2 regions of the Hymenobacter tibetensis genome follow, and region 1 is predicted to be linked to the other one. Evidence: riboswitches for the same ligand, from Rfam matches in the RefSeq annotation. Region 1 holds a riboswitch; the other holds the start of a gene.
The links. Region 1 has a riboswitch for S-adenosylmethionine ahead of MTX78_RS09065 (amino acid permease). Riboswitches for the same ligand answer to the same signal wherever they lie in the genome.
Positions count from the first base shown of each region.

Region 2: linked by a shared signal. The riboswitch ahead of MTX78_RS14020 (PLP-dependent cysteine synthase family protein) and the one ahead of MTX78_RS09065 (amino acid permease) in region 1 are both predicted to bind S-adenosylmethionine.

Region 1 covers NZ_CP094669.1:2,281,842-2,289,579, forward strand. The annotation lists gene MTX78_RS09060 (DHA2 family efflux MFS transporter permease subunit) at 1-1,106, shown strand, start outside; SAM riboswitch class I at 1,236-1,347, shown strand; gene MTX78_RS09065 (amino acid permease) at 1,688-3,148, shown strand; gene MTX78_RS25345 (TSUP family transporter) at 3,232-4,743, opposite strand; gene MTX78_RS09080 (NADPH-dependent assimilatory sulfite reductase hemoprotein subunit) at 4,876-6,591, opposite strand; gene MTX78_RS09085 (DUF2490 domain-containing protein) at 6,596-7,363, opposite strand; gene MTX78_RS09090 (TonB-dependent receptor) at 7,372-7,738, opposite strand, start outside.
Region 2 covers NZ_CP094669.1:3,504,164-3,511,901, forward strand. The annotation lists gene MTX78_RS14005 (alkaline phosphatase D family protein) at 1-1,204, opposite strand, end outside; gene MTX78_RS14010 (YsnF/AvaK domain-containing protein) at 1,653-2,129, shown strand; gene MTX78_RS14015 (YsnF/AvaK domain-containing protein) at 2,154-3,038, shown strand; gene MTX78_RS14020 (PLP-dependent cysteine synthase family protein) at 3,142-4,332, opposite strand; SAM riboswitch class I at 4,477-4,591, opposite strand; gene MTX78_RS14025 (SDR family NAD(P)-dependent oxidoreductase) at 4,807-5,607, opposite strand; gene MTX78_RS14030 (hypothetical protein) at 6,021-6,338, shown strand; gene MTX78_RS14035 (hypothetical protein) at 6,390-6,647, shown strand; gene MTX78_RS14040 (helix-turn-helix transcriptional regulator) at 6,774-7,727, shown strand.

The DNA of each region.
Region 1 (7,738 bases):
TCGATAATGCCAGCTGGAACTGGGTGTTTTTCGTGAACGTGCCGGTAGCCATCGTAACGGCTTTTCTGGTGTCGATACTAGTGAAAGACCCGCCGGCGATGGTGAAGGAGAAAGCCGCGAAGTGGGCTGGTGGGCTCAAGGTTGACTATATCGGGCTCAGCTTGCTGGCAGTAGGTCTTAGTGCGCTGCAATATGTACTGAGCCGCGGCGAAAGGGAAGAATGGTTCAGCTCGGGCTCCATTACGGCGCTATCCGTGGTGGCTGCCATAGCATTGGTAACCGGAGTTATATGGGAGCTGCGCTCCAAAGATCCTGTCATCGACCTGAAACTGCTCCGGCACCGCAACTTCGCGGCGGCAGTGCTAGTGATGTTTGCGGTGGGTGCGGTGCTGTTTAGTAGCTCCACGCAACTCCCCTTGTTTCTGCAAAACCTGTTGGGCTACACCGCCGTGAAAAGCGGATTGGCTATTTCGCCGGGCGGGGCGTCGGTACTGCTGCTGATGCCGGTAGTGGGGGTGCTGTCGGGTAAGGTACAAGCGCGCTGGATGATCTTGTTCGGCTTGATCATCAGCACCCTTGCGCTGTTCAACTACGCCCATGTACTCAGCTCCGACATCGACTTTGCGAGTGTAGCTAAGGCCCGCGTGTATCAAAGTATGGGCTTGGCTTTCCTGTTTGTGCCCATCAGTGTAGCCGCCTACGTGGGCATTGCCAAAAACAAAACCAACCAGGCGGCTACGCTCATCAACCTGGCGCAGTCGTTGGGTGGCAGCTTCGGCATTGCCGCTATTACCACCCTGATTGCCCGCCGCGCGCAGTTCCACCAAAGCCGCATCATCGACAGCCTCAACTTCTCGAATCCCAATTATGAAGCAGGCGTGCAAAGCTTAGCTTCCACCCAAGCCACCGTTGGTGGTAGCCTAGCCGAAGCAACGGAGCGCGCCCAAGCCACTATATATGGTGCCGTGCAGCTGCAGGCCAACATCCTGTCCTATATCGATTCCTTTTATCTGCTGGGATTCGCTTGCTTGCTATCGATACCGCTCGTGTTTATGATGCGCGCCAACAAACCCGGCCAAGACGGACAGGCCGGCGCCGCGGGGTAGGAGGTAAGCAGGTAGTTATTCTAGATAAGCCTGTAAGGCCACTCCATTTTCAACTTCAACTATGTACTTGTGAATGCGCGAAGGCTGGACTTACCTTTGCGGCACCAATTCTTTACCGACGAAGGATTGTTTTTATACAGAGGCGCTGAGAGACAGGCTCTAAGACGCGCCGGCAACCCCCGCTACCCGCGGAACGGTGCCAACCGAAGGCCAGCGGATTCACTCTCTGGCTATATAAAAACAAGTTGCCGTGCCTCATTCACTGAACACCCCGCTTTTTCTACTTGCTACTTCATTCGCTGCGCCTGCGGGCCGCGGGTGGGTTTGTTGTGGCGTGGGTTGTTGTTGCTGAGCGATACACAAAAGTTGATTTCTAGGGTTTGCCGTCGCATGGTGCTGCGTCCTGCGCCCATAGGCACCTAATCAGTCCTGCTTCCAATTACTTTTTCCTTATCTGGTCTAAGCCTAACGGGCTGCGTATAACGCGGGCATTACGTCCGCACTACCAGCCACTTGGTGCATCCACAACCAGGTTTACTCAACGGGTGAGCGTGCATTAGCGCGTGCCTACACAACTTTTTATGCTTAAAAAATCATTGGAACTACTGCGGCTCGAAGCTGCCGAAACTGGTTCCCACACGCTTAAACGAAGTCTGAATGGCTTCAACCTGATTACCATTGGTATCGGGGTAATTATTGGGGCGGGCTTGTTCTCGCTCACCGGTATTGCCGCCGCCAACAACACCGGCCCAGCCGTGACGCTCTCGTTTGTAGTGGCCGCCGTAGGTTGTGCGTTTTCGGCCCTCTGCTACGCCGAGTTTGCCTCTATGGTACCCGTGTCGGGGTCGGCTTACACCTATGCCTATGCTACGATGGGCGAGCTGTTTGCCTGGATAATTGGGTGGGACTTGGTGCTCGAATACTCGGTTGGGGCGGCTACGGTGGCCATTAGCTGGTCGCAATACCTGGTGAAGTTTCTGGCCAAGTACAACCTGCACATTCCGGCGCAACTAGTCATGTCGCCCTTCGAAACAGCCACGCTGGCCGATGGCACGTCGGTGCACGGTTTCGTGAACGTGCCGGCCATGCTGATTGTGCTGGCTATTACAGCTATTATCATTCGCGGAACGTCAGGGTCGGCGTGGTTTAATGCGTTGGTCGTCACGCTGAAAGTATCGGTGGTGCTGGTGTTCATTGCCCTAGGCTGGCAGTACATCGACCCGGCCAACTATCAACCGTATATCCCCGAGAATACCGGGACGTTTGGAGAGTTTGGACTAAGTGGCATTCTGCGCGGAGCGGGTGTTATCTTCTTCGTGTTTATTGGCTTCGACATCGTGGCGACTATGGCGCAGGAAACCAAGAACCCGCAGCGCAATATGCCCATCGGCATTATCGGGTCCCTGCTGATTTGCACCGTGCTATTTGTGCTTTTCGGACACGTAATGACCGGTTTGGCTAACTACACTGAGTTCAAGAACAGCGCCGCACCGGTGGCTATTGCCATCGAGAAAACGCCGTATGCTTGGCTATCGGCCGCCGTTATTCTGGCTATCATTATCGGCTACACCTCGGTTATTTTGGTGGATTTGTTGGGGCAGAGCCGGGTGTTTTTCTCGATGGCCAAGGATGGCTTGCTGCCGCCAGTGTTTGGTAAGATTCACCCCACGTTCCGTACGCCGCTGCAATCCAACCTGCTGCTCGGCTTATTCATTGCCCTGTTTGCGGGCTTCGTGCCGATTTCAGTAGTAGGCGAAATGACCAGTATTGGTACGCTGCTGGCCTTCGTGATGGTGTGCTTGGGCATCCTGATTATGCGCAAGAAAGAGCCGAACGCGCCGCGTGGTTTCCGCACGCCGTGGGTGCCCGTGGTACCTATTCTCGGCATCCTGACTTGCTTGGTAATGATGGTGTCGTTGCCGTGGGAAACGTGGTTGCGGCTAGGGGTATGGCTGGCTATTGGCCTAGCTATCTACTATGGCTACGGCAAGAAGCACAGCAAACTGCGGCAGCAAAGTGAGCTGCCTGCACAAGAAGTATAGCACGTACATTATTGAAAATACAAACGCCCCGACCAGTGCTGGTCGGGGCGTTTGTGTTTATAGAAGAGCGGCCAAAGGTTGCGCTAGAAAAACACCTTGCGCAGTGCCCACAAGCTCCAGACAATCACCATCAACCCTACGCCCACAAACATCCACCGAACGGGGATGCGGCCAGCGAGGCGGGCTGCTATGGGCGAAGCGGCAACGCCACCCACAATCAAGCCCAGGATAATCTGCCAGTGCGAAATGCCCAGCGTGGCGAAGAACGTAACGGCGCTGGCAAACGTGACGAAGAACTCGGTGACGCTCACCGACCCGATGACGTACTGCGGTGTGCGGCCCCCGGCAATGAGGGTGCTCGTCACGAGGGGGCCCCAGCCGCCGCCGCCAAACGAATCGAGGAAGCCGCCAGCCGCGGCCAGTACACCTAGCTTCTTGTGCTTTTTGCGCGCACTCGGCTTGGAAAAGGCCTTGGAAATAATGCGGATACCTAGCAGCAGCAGATACACCGCCAAAAACGGCTTCACGTACTTCGCATATTCCTCACCAAACGTAGCCAGCAGGTAGGCCCCCGTGATGGCGCCCAGAACGCCCGGAATCAGCAACACCTTGAACAGCTTCTTGTTGACGTTGCCGAAGCGGTAGTGATGATAACCGGATGCGCCGCTAGCAAACATTTCGGCGGTATGAATACTCGCGCTGACCGCAGCCGGCGAGATGTTCAAACTCATCAAACTGATGGCCGTCACCACCCCGTAGCCCATGCCCAATAGCCCATCAACAATCTGCGCCCCAAAGCCGATGGCGACGAAAATGTAGAACGTATCGGCGTTGCTTGCTACCTCCCACGCCTGCTGCCAGGTGACGTAGTAGGAGATGATGTTGATAATAATAATGGCCATGAACGCCAGCAGCGACATGGTAGCCCGGCGGCGCCACATAGCCGCCGCCGGCGACTCGTAGGCCGGGCCGCCGGTTAGCTCAGCCGTCACGGCGTTGAGGGAGCGTACTTTGTGCGCAAAGTCGCCGCCTACCTTCTCCCGAATCGAGGACATGCGTTGTAGCACGTCGTTGAGCTCGTCGGGGAGGGTGGTGGTGAGCATCTCGCGCAGCCGCTTGGCAATGGTCGGCGACTTGCCGTTGGTACTGATGGCAATTTTCAAGTCGCCTTTTTGCACGATGGAGCCCAAGTAAAAGTCGCAGGCGTCGGGCGTGTCGGCTACGTTGCAGAGCAGGCGCTGCCGGGTGGCATCGGCCTTGATGGTGAGGTTCAGGGCCTTGTCGTCGGTGGCTACAATCACTAAGTCGTGGCCTACTAGGTCGGTAATCTGGTAAGGACCTTCGCGGAGCTGCACGGCCGGATGGCGCGCAGCCAGTTCCCGTAGGGCGGGCAGAAAATAAGTGGCTACTACGGTTACCGCTGCCGCGGGGCTATTCGCTAGAATAGCAGACAGTTTTTCCAATCCTACATTTCCGCCGCCTACCAGCAGCACGTGCAGCTGTTCCAATTTCAAGAAGATGGGAAACAGTCGGTTCGCTCCTGTTAGTGGGGGCTCGGAGCGTGGCTGTGACACAGGGTTATTGGAAAGAGACATGGATGGTAGGTTGGAAGGTCAGTTCTGGTAGCGCGGACGTTGGCAACAGTAGCGGCCAAGGGAAAAGGAGCTATATAAAAAGAGCGTCAGGCTTCGACAAATGCAGCCCGACACCATTTCTATAGGCACATGCTACTCGTGGAAGTTCAGGCCGTGCGTGGAAGCTTGCACGTACCCCCGACGGACGGTGAAATCTCCAAACCGCTCAAGCGGCTCTCGGTTTTCAGCATAGTCGGCAAAAATCGGCGTCAGCTCCCGCACTATACCATCTTCATCCAGCATTTCTTTATACAGTTTGTTGAGCCGCTCGCCGTTGAAAGCCGCTCCCAAATACAAATTATAACGCCCGACGGAGCGGCCCACCAACCCAATTTCGCCCAGATAAGGGCGGGCGCAACCGTTGGGGCAGCCCGTCATCCGCAGCAAGATATCATCTTGCGTTAAATTATACGCTTTCATGCTTTCCTCCAATCGAGTGAGCAACTGCGGAAGATAACGCTCGGCTTCGGCAAATGCCAGCGAGCAGGTATTCAGCGCCACGCACGCCAATGCCCCGCGTCGTAGCCCCGACAAGTCGTTGCCGGCTACTTCCACGCCATGTTCGGTGAGCAGAGCTTGAATAGTGAGGCGGTGCTCGGGCGCTACGTTGGCAATAATCACGTTTTGGTTGCCGGTCAGGCGGAAGTCGCCGGTGTGGAAGGCGGCAATTTCGCGCAACGCGGTTTTCAGGGTGTTGCCGGGGCGGTCGGCTACGCGGCCGCCTTCCACCAGCAGCGTGAGGTGATGCGCACCATCGGGGCTGGTTGTCCAGCCGAAGGCGTCGCCGGTGCTTTCAAACTTGTAGGCGCGGCCGAGTTCCAACTCGTAGCCCAGGCGCTGGTTGAGTTCTTGCCTGAATACATCCAGGCCCACCCGGTCGAGGGTGTACTTGAGGCGCGAGTACTTGCGGTTTTCGCGGTTGCCCCAATCGCGCTGAATGGTTACCACCTTTTCGCAGAGGTCCACTACCTTGTCGGCGGGCACGAACCCGATGATATCGGCCAGGCGCGGGTAGGTATCGAGCATGCCGAACGTCATGCCCATGCCGCCGCCAACCGCCACGTTGAAGCCGAGTAGTTGGCCCTTTTCCTCGATGGCAATTAGGCCTAAGTCGTTGGCAAAGATGTCGGTATCGTTGTGGGGCGGAATGGCTAGCGCAATCTTGAACTTGCGCGGCAGGTAGGTTTTGCCGTAGATCGGCTCGGCATCCTCTTCGCCTTCGTTGGGCGCACTGATGTGCTGCTGTTCGCCATCGAGCCACAATTCCCAATAGGCCGACGTGCGTGGCGTGAGGTGGGCGCTGATCTGGCGCGACACTTCATACACCTGCGCGTGCACCTCGGACTGGTGCGGGTTGGGGTTGCACATCACGTTGCGGTTCACGTCGCCGCAGCCCGCAATGCTGTCCATAAACACCTGGTTGAAGCCGAGAATCGTCTTCTGGAGGTTGCGCTTGAGCACCCCGTGTAACTGAAACGTCTGGCGGGTGGTTATCTTGAGGGTGTTGTTGGCGAACTTCGTCGAGAGTTCATCCATACGCAGCCACTGCGCGGGCGTGGCAATGCCGCCCGGCACGCGTACCCGAATCATGAGCGAGTACAGGGGCTCCAGCTTCTGGCGTTTCCGCTCGCTGTCCAGGTCCCGGTCGGTTTGTTGGTACGAGCCGTGGAACTTGATGAGGTGGGTATCGTCGGGGTTGAGGGCGCCCGTAATCCGATTGACGAGACTGTCGGCCAGCGTGCCACGCAGGTAGTTGCTGGCCGTCTTGACGTGTTCGACTTCGGATAATTTTATGATGGTATCGGCCATGAGCTTATTGAGGAGCGGGAATTGGAGCGGGCGGCGGGGTGGGCCGCAAGTCGAAATTGTGAAAGTAAAACACCCGAATGGTGTGCTGGTTGCGGTACGTGCTGCCTGCCGGAAGCTGCTGAAACAGATGCATATAGCCGGCGTGCAATTGCCCGTGCTTGTTGGCCTGATACACGAGGCCAGCAAACAGGCGGTTTTGGTCGAAGTAGTTGTAGCGAATCTCCTTACCGAAATTCATCATCACCTCGTTGTTGAGTAGAAATTGCAGCCCACCCGGGTCGAACCCGCGTTTGGTGAGCGGCAGGAAAAGGGCCGCGTTGTAGCGGACCCGGTAGTTGAAATCGTAGTCCTCGGTGCGTTCGTTGTCGCGGATAGTGTTGCGAAACCGTTCTTCCAGCCGCACCCACTGCATCAAGCGGGCCTTCGGGAAGCGCGTAAACCACTGCACCTGCTGCCACGGCCGATGCTCGGGTTGGCCCACCGTGCGCGCCCCATCCGGAAAGTGGTGCACGTAGGCATAGCCCCCGGTCAGCCGCACGTCATCAGTGAGATAATACGTGAGGCCGACCCGCGCCACGCCCTGAAACAAATCCTGCACATACCGGTCGTGCAGGCGCAAGTGCAAGTCCGTCCAAGTGCCCCACCGCTGCGAGAAGCGGGTTTGATTGAAAACCCCTAGCCACGTCTGTTGTTCCCGCACATACTGCTTCTGCGCCCGCACTGGCAGCGCCGCCACGAGTAAGCAAGAGAGTAAAAACAGGCGGAAGCTCATAGCGAGTGTTAGCGAAGGATGGTGTTGTCGAAGGTCACAGCCACGTAGTAGAGCCCGCCAATGGTTGGGCCGGCCGCATACTGGATATAGCGGTTGTTGAACAGGTTGGTGCCGCCTAGCTTGATGGTTGATTTCAGGTTCGGGATACGCACGTTCACTTGCGCGTCTACGGTTTGGTAGGCCGGTATCTGACCGTTAGCAAGTTGGCTTTCCCACAAGAACGAATCTTGGTAGCGCCACACCACGTTGAAGCCCACGTTGCGAACCACTTCGCGGTTGCCGAAGCTTAGGTTGGTGGTCCACTTGGGCGTGTTGAAGCCGGTAATAAACACGTCCTGCGTGCTGTTAGTGGCAATGTTGTTGTAGTTGACGTTG
Region 2 (7,738 bases), 1.2 Mb from region 1:
CGAGCTGGGCTACCAAAAACAAGAGCTCGACCGGTATGTACATCTTGCCCATCAGCACCTGTGAGCCCAGTACCTGCCAGCGGGCCGTGCTGCCCCCTAAGCGGCCAGTTAGCCAAGCTTTCTGCTCGGCACCCAGTATGGTGCGGTTCGGGTTCAGCCAGGCCGCACCAAACGCCGTGGTGTTGAACGCGCCGGTGGAGGGGTTGATGTAGTCCGCCAAGCTCAGCTGCTTGTCGCGGCCGATGAGGCGAGTGTCGAGCATCATCAGGTTCACGAGGCCCCCGAAGTCGAAGCTGCGGTAGATTTTCGTTTTGTCGCTCACGCGCGCCGGCAAGTATTCGTGCCACACCTGAATGGCGTACTGCTTGCGTTGCTCGAACGCCCCTTCTGTACCTTCCGTGTGGTTTTCGGCGCCCGTCTTATAGGCATCGTTGGCAATTTCGTGGTCGTCCCAGACGCAAATGAACGGCTTGAGCTGGTGGGCTTTCTGTAGCTGTTTGTCGCTTCGGTATTGCTTGTAGCGCGTGCGGTAATCCTCAATGGTAAGGATTTCGCCTGCGGGCAGATGGGCCCGGTTCAGCATGGCGGTAGCTGGATTGGTGCCGTAGCCGCCCGCCCCGTATTCGTAGATATAGTCGCCGAGGTGCACCACCACGTCGGCCGCAGATTCGGCCACGGCGCCGTATACGTTGAACAACCCAGCCTGGTAATTGGCGCACGACACCACGGCTAGCTTCACGCTGCTGGCTTGCCCGGTGGTGGGCAACGTGCGCGTTTCACCCACCAACGATTCCGCTTTCGTTCGGTCGTTGCGGAAGCGGTAGAAGTACTTTTTGTTGGAAGTTAAGCCAGTGACGTCCACGCTCACTGTATAGTCGGCGGCAGCGGCGGCCGTGGCAGTACCACTTTTAGTTAAGGAGCTAAAGCTGTTGCTTTCCGCTACTTCCCACTGAATGGCAACGTCGCCGGTTTCGTTGTCGGCGCTGGTGTATCGAGTCCAGAGTATAACGCTGCTGGCAGTTGGGTCGAAGCTGGCAACGCCTTCCCGAAAACCAAAGTCGCCGGTATACTGGGTGGCGCTATCGTCGTCATCGGCGCAGCTGCTGAGCACACTAGGCAGCAAGGCCATGCTACCCGAAACCAGCGCAGTATGCTTGATAAACTCTCGTCTATTGATACGACGGGTACTCTTCTCCTTCGACATGACACTGAGCATGATAATGAAGGCATAAAAGTATACCTGCCACATTATCAAGATATTATTGAAGGATTACCGAATCACTTCCTCTCCTCCACTACCGCCCACAGCCGGCCGTGCCACGCACAATACCCAGGCCCAGGCTGCTCTTATGTGCTCCTTTACTTCCGGCCAAACTTGTAGGGTACGGCACACGGAGTGAGAGGTTAAGCCCGTATTTTTTTACAGCGCTCCGCACCTTGGCCTGCCAAAACAAGGACTATGATTTATCATATTTATTTTCTGTCCAGCTTAGTTCACTGAAAAACGGCATTACAGGGCTTTCAACCCATCTTCCTTCTCAATTATAACATTTTAGCTATCCTTAATTAATACTGTCATTACTTTTTTACTAACAAAATTACAATATAAAATACCTGAAACTCACCATTTCAGGTGGCGTATAGGGGGTCCAATGACAACCTCATCCGACACCTTTTCCGCTGATGCCGCTGGCCGGCTGCCCGCTACTCCTTCGACGGCCCCCCTTGTGGTACCGATAATCGAAGAGCACGCCGTTGTTCACCGCGAAGTGGTGGAAAGCGGGCGCGTCCGCCTATCAAAAGTGGTGCAGGAGCACGAAGAGGCTATTGACTTTGCGCTGCAGCACGAAGAAGTGAAGGTAGAGCGGGTGGACGTTAACCGCTTTGTGGCCGACGAAGCCCCCGCCCCTACCATGCGCTACGAAGGCGACACGCTAGTCATTCCGGTGGTGCGTGAGGTGCTCGTGAAACGGCTACTCCTTGTAGAGGAGCTGCACGTGACCAAGCACCAAGTGCAAACCCAAGAAACGCAAACTGTAACTCTCCGCCACGAGCAAGTTCAGGTGGAACGCCTGGCGCCCGATGGCACTGTACTTCCAACTCCCCATTCCCAAAACCCAACCCTTTAATTGTTCACTAATTCTCTTAAAGCTATGAGCCAGACAGTAGTAGGAATTTTCGATAGTGCTGCCGAAGCGCAGAATGCTGCCCAGCAACTTCAAGCCGCTGGTTTCAGCCTTGAGCACGTAGACGTATCAACGGGCAATGCCCAATCCGGCCAATCCAGCCAATCATCGGATTCAAGCAATTACACCAATACTAGCGGTACTGCCACAGAAGGTGTTGCTGACGCTGCCGGCCGCACCGGCGACGGTATCGGCAACTTCTTCAGCAACCTCTTCGGGGGCGACGAGTACGAAGACACTCAGCGTTATTCGCACGTAGCTCGCTCAACGGGCTCTATTGTAACCGTACACGCCCATTCCGCTGAAAACGCACACCGCGCTGCTGAAATCCTGGACGCCGCCGGTGCTATCGACGTAAATGAGCGCGCTCAGCAATCAGGCTACCAGTCTACGGGTGGTCAGGCTTACGCCAGCGAAGCCACTACTGGCAGCGAAGGCATGTCGGCCAAGGTTATCGAAGAAAACCTACAGGTAGGCAAGCGGGTAGAGCAAACGGGTGGCGCTCGTCTGCGCAGCCGTATCATTGAGCGTCCGGTGGAAGCTAGCGTGCGGTTGCGTGAAGAGCACGTAACGGTACAGCGCAACCCAGTGAACCGCCCTGCTACCGAAGCCGACTTCAACACCTTCAAGGAAGGCAACATTGAAATCACGGAAAGCGCTGAGCGTGCCGTAGTAGGCAAAGAAGCCCGCGTGGTAGAAGAAGTAACGCTAGGCAAAGAAGTAACCGAGCGCGAAGAAACCATCCACGACACGGTGCGCAAAACCGAAGTGGACGTAGAGCGCCTCGACGGTGGCACCACCGATACAACCGGCTCCACCTACGATGCCGACGACACCACGACTCGTCGCTAAGTTAACGAACTCCATCTGACGGAAAAGGCAGCCTACTAGGCTGCCTTTTTTGTTTTGTGAGTAGCCGGTCGGCGGCAACTTCTTAGGCTGCCCTCTCCTGCATTTAGACCACTGAAAGCCGGCTGATTGGCTGATAGTGGGTGAACTCTATTTCGGGCGCCAGGTACCCCGCCCGCACGGGCTCTTTGCGGAGCAAGTCGGTGCTGAGGTACTTTTTGTTGCTGTCGCAGAGTAGCGTCACGACGGTGGCGGCCGAACCCAGGGCCGCTGCCTGCCGGATGGCGCCAATTACATTGGCCCCCGAGGAAATACCAACTGCCAGCCCGAGCTGGGTTGCCAGTTTTTGCGCCATCAGAATGGCGTCGCCGTCGTTGGCTTGCACCACGTGGTCGAGCTTCTGAAGGTCTACCAGCGCGGGAATAAACTCGTCGGAAATGCCCTGGATGCGATGCGAGCCTACCTTGTAGCCGGTGGTCAGCGTGGGCGACTCGGCGGGCTCCAACGGATGAATACGGACCGCCGGATTTTTGCTGCGCAGGTAGCTACCCACCCCCATTACGGTACCGCCCGTACCCACGCCCGCCACAAAGGCATCGGGGGTGCGGCCCAAGCCCCGTAGCTGCTCCCAAATTTCCACGCCCGTGGTGCGGGCATGCGCTTTGGCATTGACACCGTTCTCGAACTGCCGGGGCAGAAACACATTGGGGCAGGCAGCAGCTATGGCTTCGGCTTGCTTGATACTGCCCAAAAAGCCGCCCTGCTCTTTGCTGACTAAAGTTATTTCGGCGCCCAAGCTGCGGATGATGTTCACCCGCTCGGCGCTCAGCCAGTCGGGCATCAGGATGCGGACCGGGTGGCCGAGGGCTTTTCCAATGGCGGCAAACGCAATGCCGGTGTTGCCGCTGGTGGCCTCCACAATAGTGTCGCCGGGCTTTATTTCGCCGGTGCGGTACGCCTCTTGCAGGATGTAGAGCGCCATTCTGTCCTTTAGGCTACCCGTCAGGTTGTAGTGCTCACACTTCACGTAGATGCGGCCGGGCTGGCCCTGATAGTGGTAGTGGAGTTCCAGCATAGGCGTGTTGCCTACCAAGTGCCAGAGGTGGTTGAATTTCTCGGTTAGCTCCGCCGACAAACAACAAGGCGCTTTGGTAAGATGCGCCGCGTCCGGCGGATGAATGGCAGCAGTAGCTTCTGGCAGCGCCGCATCGGCGGTCGGCCACTTGGCGGAGGTGGCACGAATGCCAGCTAGAAACGAGACGGGAATGGCGTGCGAAACGCGAGTAGCAACGGTCATGGCAGCAAGACGTTAAGGTGTAAAACACGTACTTAAAACCGCCTCTCTACCTGCTAGCACTCGATCAAGAAAGCTTATCGAAAAGGCATAAAAAAAGCCCTCCCGACAAGTCAGAAGAGCAGCACCTTTCCGTGCGCATCTTTCAACTTATCTTCTCCCAAGCAAACCGAAGTCTTCTTGGAACAGGATTTAGCACCTGGTATCACTACTGGTTGCTAAGGCATCATAGGGCCTGTCCCTCCGCCTTTCTTGATAAGTGCTCCGGTGAAGGAGCGTGCCGTAAATATAGGAACGAGAACTAACTATGCAAGAGCACGCTACAAAAAATCAAGCAAGTCATTCGCCATACAACAGAGTACCCGCCACCCCGAGTACCGCTCTGCCGGCTCGTCCCAGCACCCCGCTGCTGGCCACGCAACAGAAAAGGCTCCAGCAGTTGCCGGAGCCTTTTATCTTCTCGAATCTAAGATAGCGCTACTTGCTTTCGTCTACGGGTTTGCCTTGCTGGTGCATGTTGGCGGCTACCATGTCGTCGGGCATCAGGTTGCTGCTATACACCATGGCTTTGTTTTTCAGGCCGGATATCACTTTGTCTGTGCCCGCTAGCAGCGCCTCGTAGCCGTCTTTGGCCACTTCGGCAGGGTCGGCTTTGCTGCCTTCGGCCACCAGCTTCGACTGGTTCATGTCGGCTTTGTTGAAGAAGTCGGTATCCGTTACGCCGGGCAGCAGGGCCGTAATGGTCACGCCCGACTCTTTGGTTTCTTCCCGGATGGCTTCCGTAAACGACGTCACGAAGGCCTTGGTGCCGTGATATACGGCCTGGAGCGGGCCAGGCATCTCGCCGCCGATGCTGGATACTTGCAGGATTTTACCTTCGCCGCGGGCTACCATCTCTTTCAAGAAGCACTTGGTAAGCACCACGTACGCCCCAATATTTAGTTGGATGATGTCTAGTTCGCGGTAGATGTCGGTTTCCACAAACTCGCCATACTGGCCCTGGCCGGCATCGTTCACGAGCACATCTATCTGAATGCCTTCGGCTTTCACTTGGTCGTACACCTGGAACGGCGCCTCCCGCTGAAACAGGTCGCGCGCAATCGGAAGCACGTTGATGCCGTATTGCTGCCGGAATTCGGCGGCCGTGCTTTCCAGCTCTTCCTGGTTGCGGGCCACCATCACTAGGTTGTAGTGGTCTTGCGCAAATAGCTTGGCTAATTCGTAGCCAATGCCGCTAGTGGCCCCGGTGATGAGGGCATATTTTGAGTTGTCTGCCATCGTATGTAGATGTTGTGTGGTTGGATCAGGCTTGGGTTTACGGTGGTAATTAATCCTCGTTTAGCATATCGGTTACGCGTTTTTCCCCGTATAAAAAGCCGGATAGCGCAAAGCTGAGCCGTAGGGTGAAAGGGTTGATTGCCTTGAAGGAGGTTGAGTTGCCACACGATGTGGCCCTATTGACTCGATAGGCCCTTTGCTGGGTGTTACAACTTTGCTTGCTGCCATTTTCCACTGATAGCCTACGTACTTGGTGTTGTGCCTTACCTTTTTTCTTGTTCTGTAAAATCAGGGTTTCCCCCACCAGAAACCCGTACAAATCCGGGAGCTAAAACCCGGCATGTGGCCGTTGTTGCTACTACCTGAATCTTCCACGTCAGATAGACCTCCGCCACATCACCAACCAACCCCTTATGCTTTCTTCCAGCTATCCACCCGTAGCAACACCCGCGGCCGCGTTGCAGCTCCACCTGGTTCCAGCCGGCCGTCGCCTCGACTTCGAGATTCTGCCCAACTACTTTGCCTACGTGTACCGCCGCCAGAACCAGAACGAGTGGCAGTGCGTGGCGCGCAATGCCTGCAGCCCCTACTTCGACCATTCTCCGGTGCCCGCTACCTCACAACCCGAGTACATGGTTTGCTACTGCGACGCGGCCGGCACTACCAAAGCGGCTACTGCCATTGCAGCAACTCCGCCAGCTACTTTTCCCGCCTCCCACCGCGCGGCGTAGCCCAACCGGCAAGAGCACAGCACTTTCTTTTCCACCACCAACCCCACTACCATGGCCTCTTCTAGCCCCGACATCGATCCTACTCAATTAGTGCGCTTCACCCTGCAAGTGGAAAACCTAACTTCTCCCGACCGCATTAGTGAAATGCGCCAACAGCTTATGGGCATGGGCTTGCTAGTTGACCGCATCGATCAGGGCGAGGTGGAAGTGGCGGCCAATCACGGTACCAACCCAGGAGCCGACTCTATCCGCAAGGTGCTGAACAACGCAGGATTTTCGGTGGGCGACATTACGGCCACCCCTGGATAGCGTACACTCCTACTTGCTGACTTGCCTGCGGTGTTTTGGTGAAAACTACAACCGCTAGAGTGCGTTCCCAATCTGATAGCCATTGTCGCCAGTAAGCTGGCTGGCAATGGCTATTTTGCTGATGCTATGAATCGTTTCGACCGTATTACCGCTATTCTGGTGCAGTTGCAAGCCCGTCGCCTCGTACGAGGACAAGACTTGGCTGAGCGGTTTGGCGTAAGCCTACGCACCATTTACCGCGACCTGCGCACCCTCGAAGAAGCGGGCGTACCGCTGTGTGGCGAAGTGGGGGTCGGCTACTCTTTGGCCGATGGCTACCGGTTGCCGCCCGTCATGTTCACTCGTGAAGAAGCCACGGCCCTCGTCACGGCCGAAAAGCTGGTAACCCAACTCACCGATGTACACACCGCCCAACTCAGCAAGGGGGCCATGGACAAGTTGCGGGCCGTGTTGCGCCGCACCGACCGAGATTATCTGGAAGAACTGAGCCCCCACATTACTATTCTGGGGGGTCGGCATCAGCAGGCAGCCATGCCTTTGCCGCCCAACACGCACCAATTGTTGCTCACGGGCATTGCCAGCCGGCAAGTGGTTTCGCTGGACTATCGGGCGGGCTACCACGGAGCCCCCACCCAGCGCGACGTTGAGCCAATCGGCATCTACTTTGGCCACTATTGGCACGTGGTAGCTTTTTGCCGCCTGCGCCAAGAGTACCGCGACTTTCGCCTCGACCGTATTGCGCAACTGCGCCTCCACGACGAGCAGTTTGCGCCGCGCCCCGAAACCCTGCACACCTACTGGCAACAACTGGCGGCCAAGCGGCAGCAACAGTCGGCGGTGGTGCGGTTTGCGCCCGAAGCCCTGCCCCACTTCGAAGAAAACAAGCGCTACTTCGGGTGGGCGCATGAGCAACGCCTACCCGACGGCTGGGTGGAGGCTACCTTCCTGACCAGCCAACTCGACTACTTAGGACGCTGGCTGCTACTTTTTACCGGGCAAGTGAACGTGGTGTCGCCGCTGGCCCTACAGGAGCAATTGCGCGCATTGGCACTGGCGGCCTACGAATACTTTGCCAAGTAAGAATTGAGGTA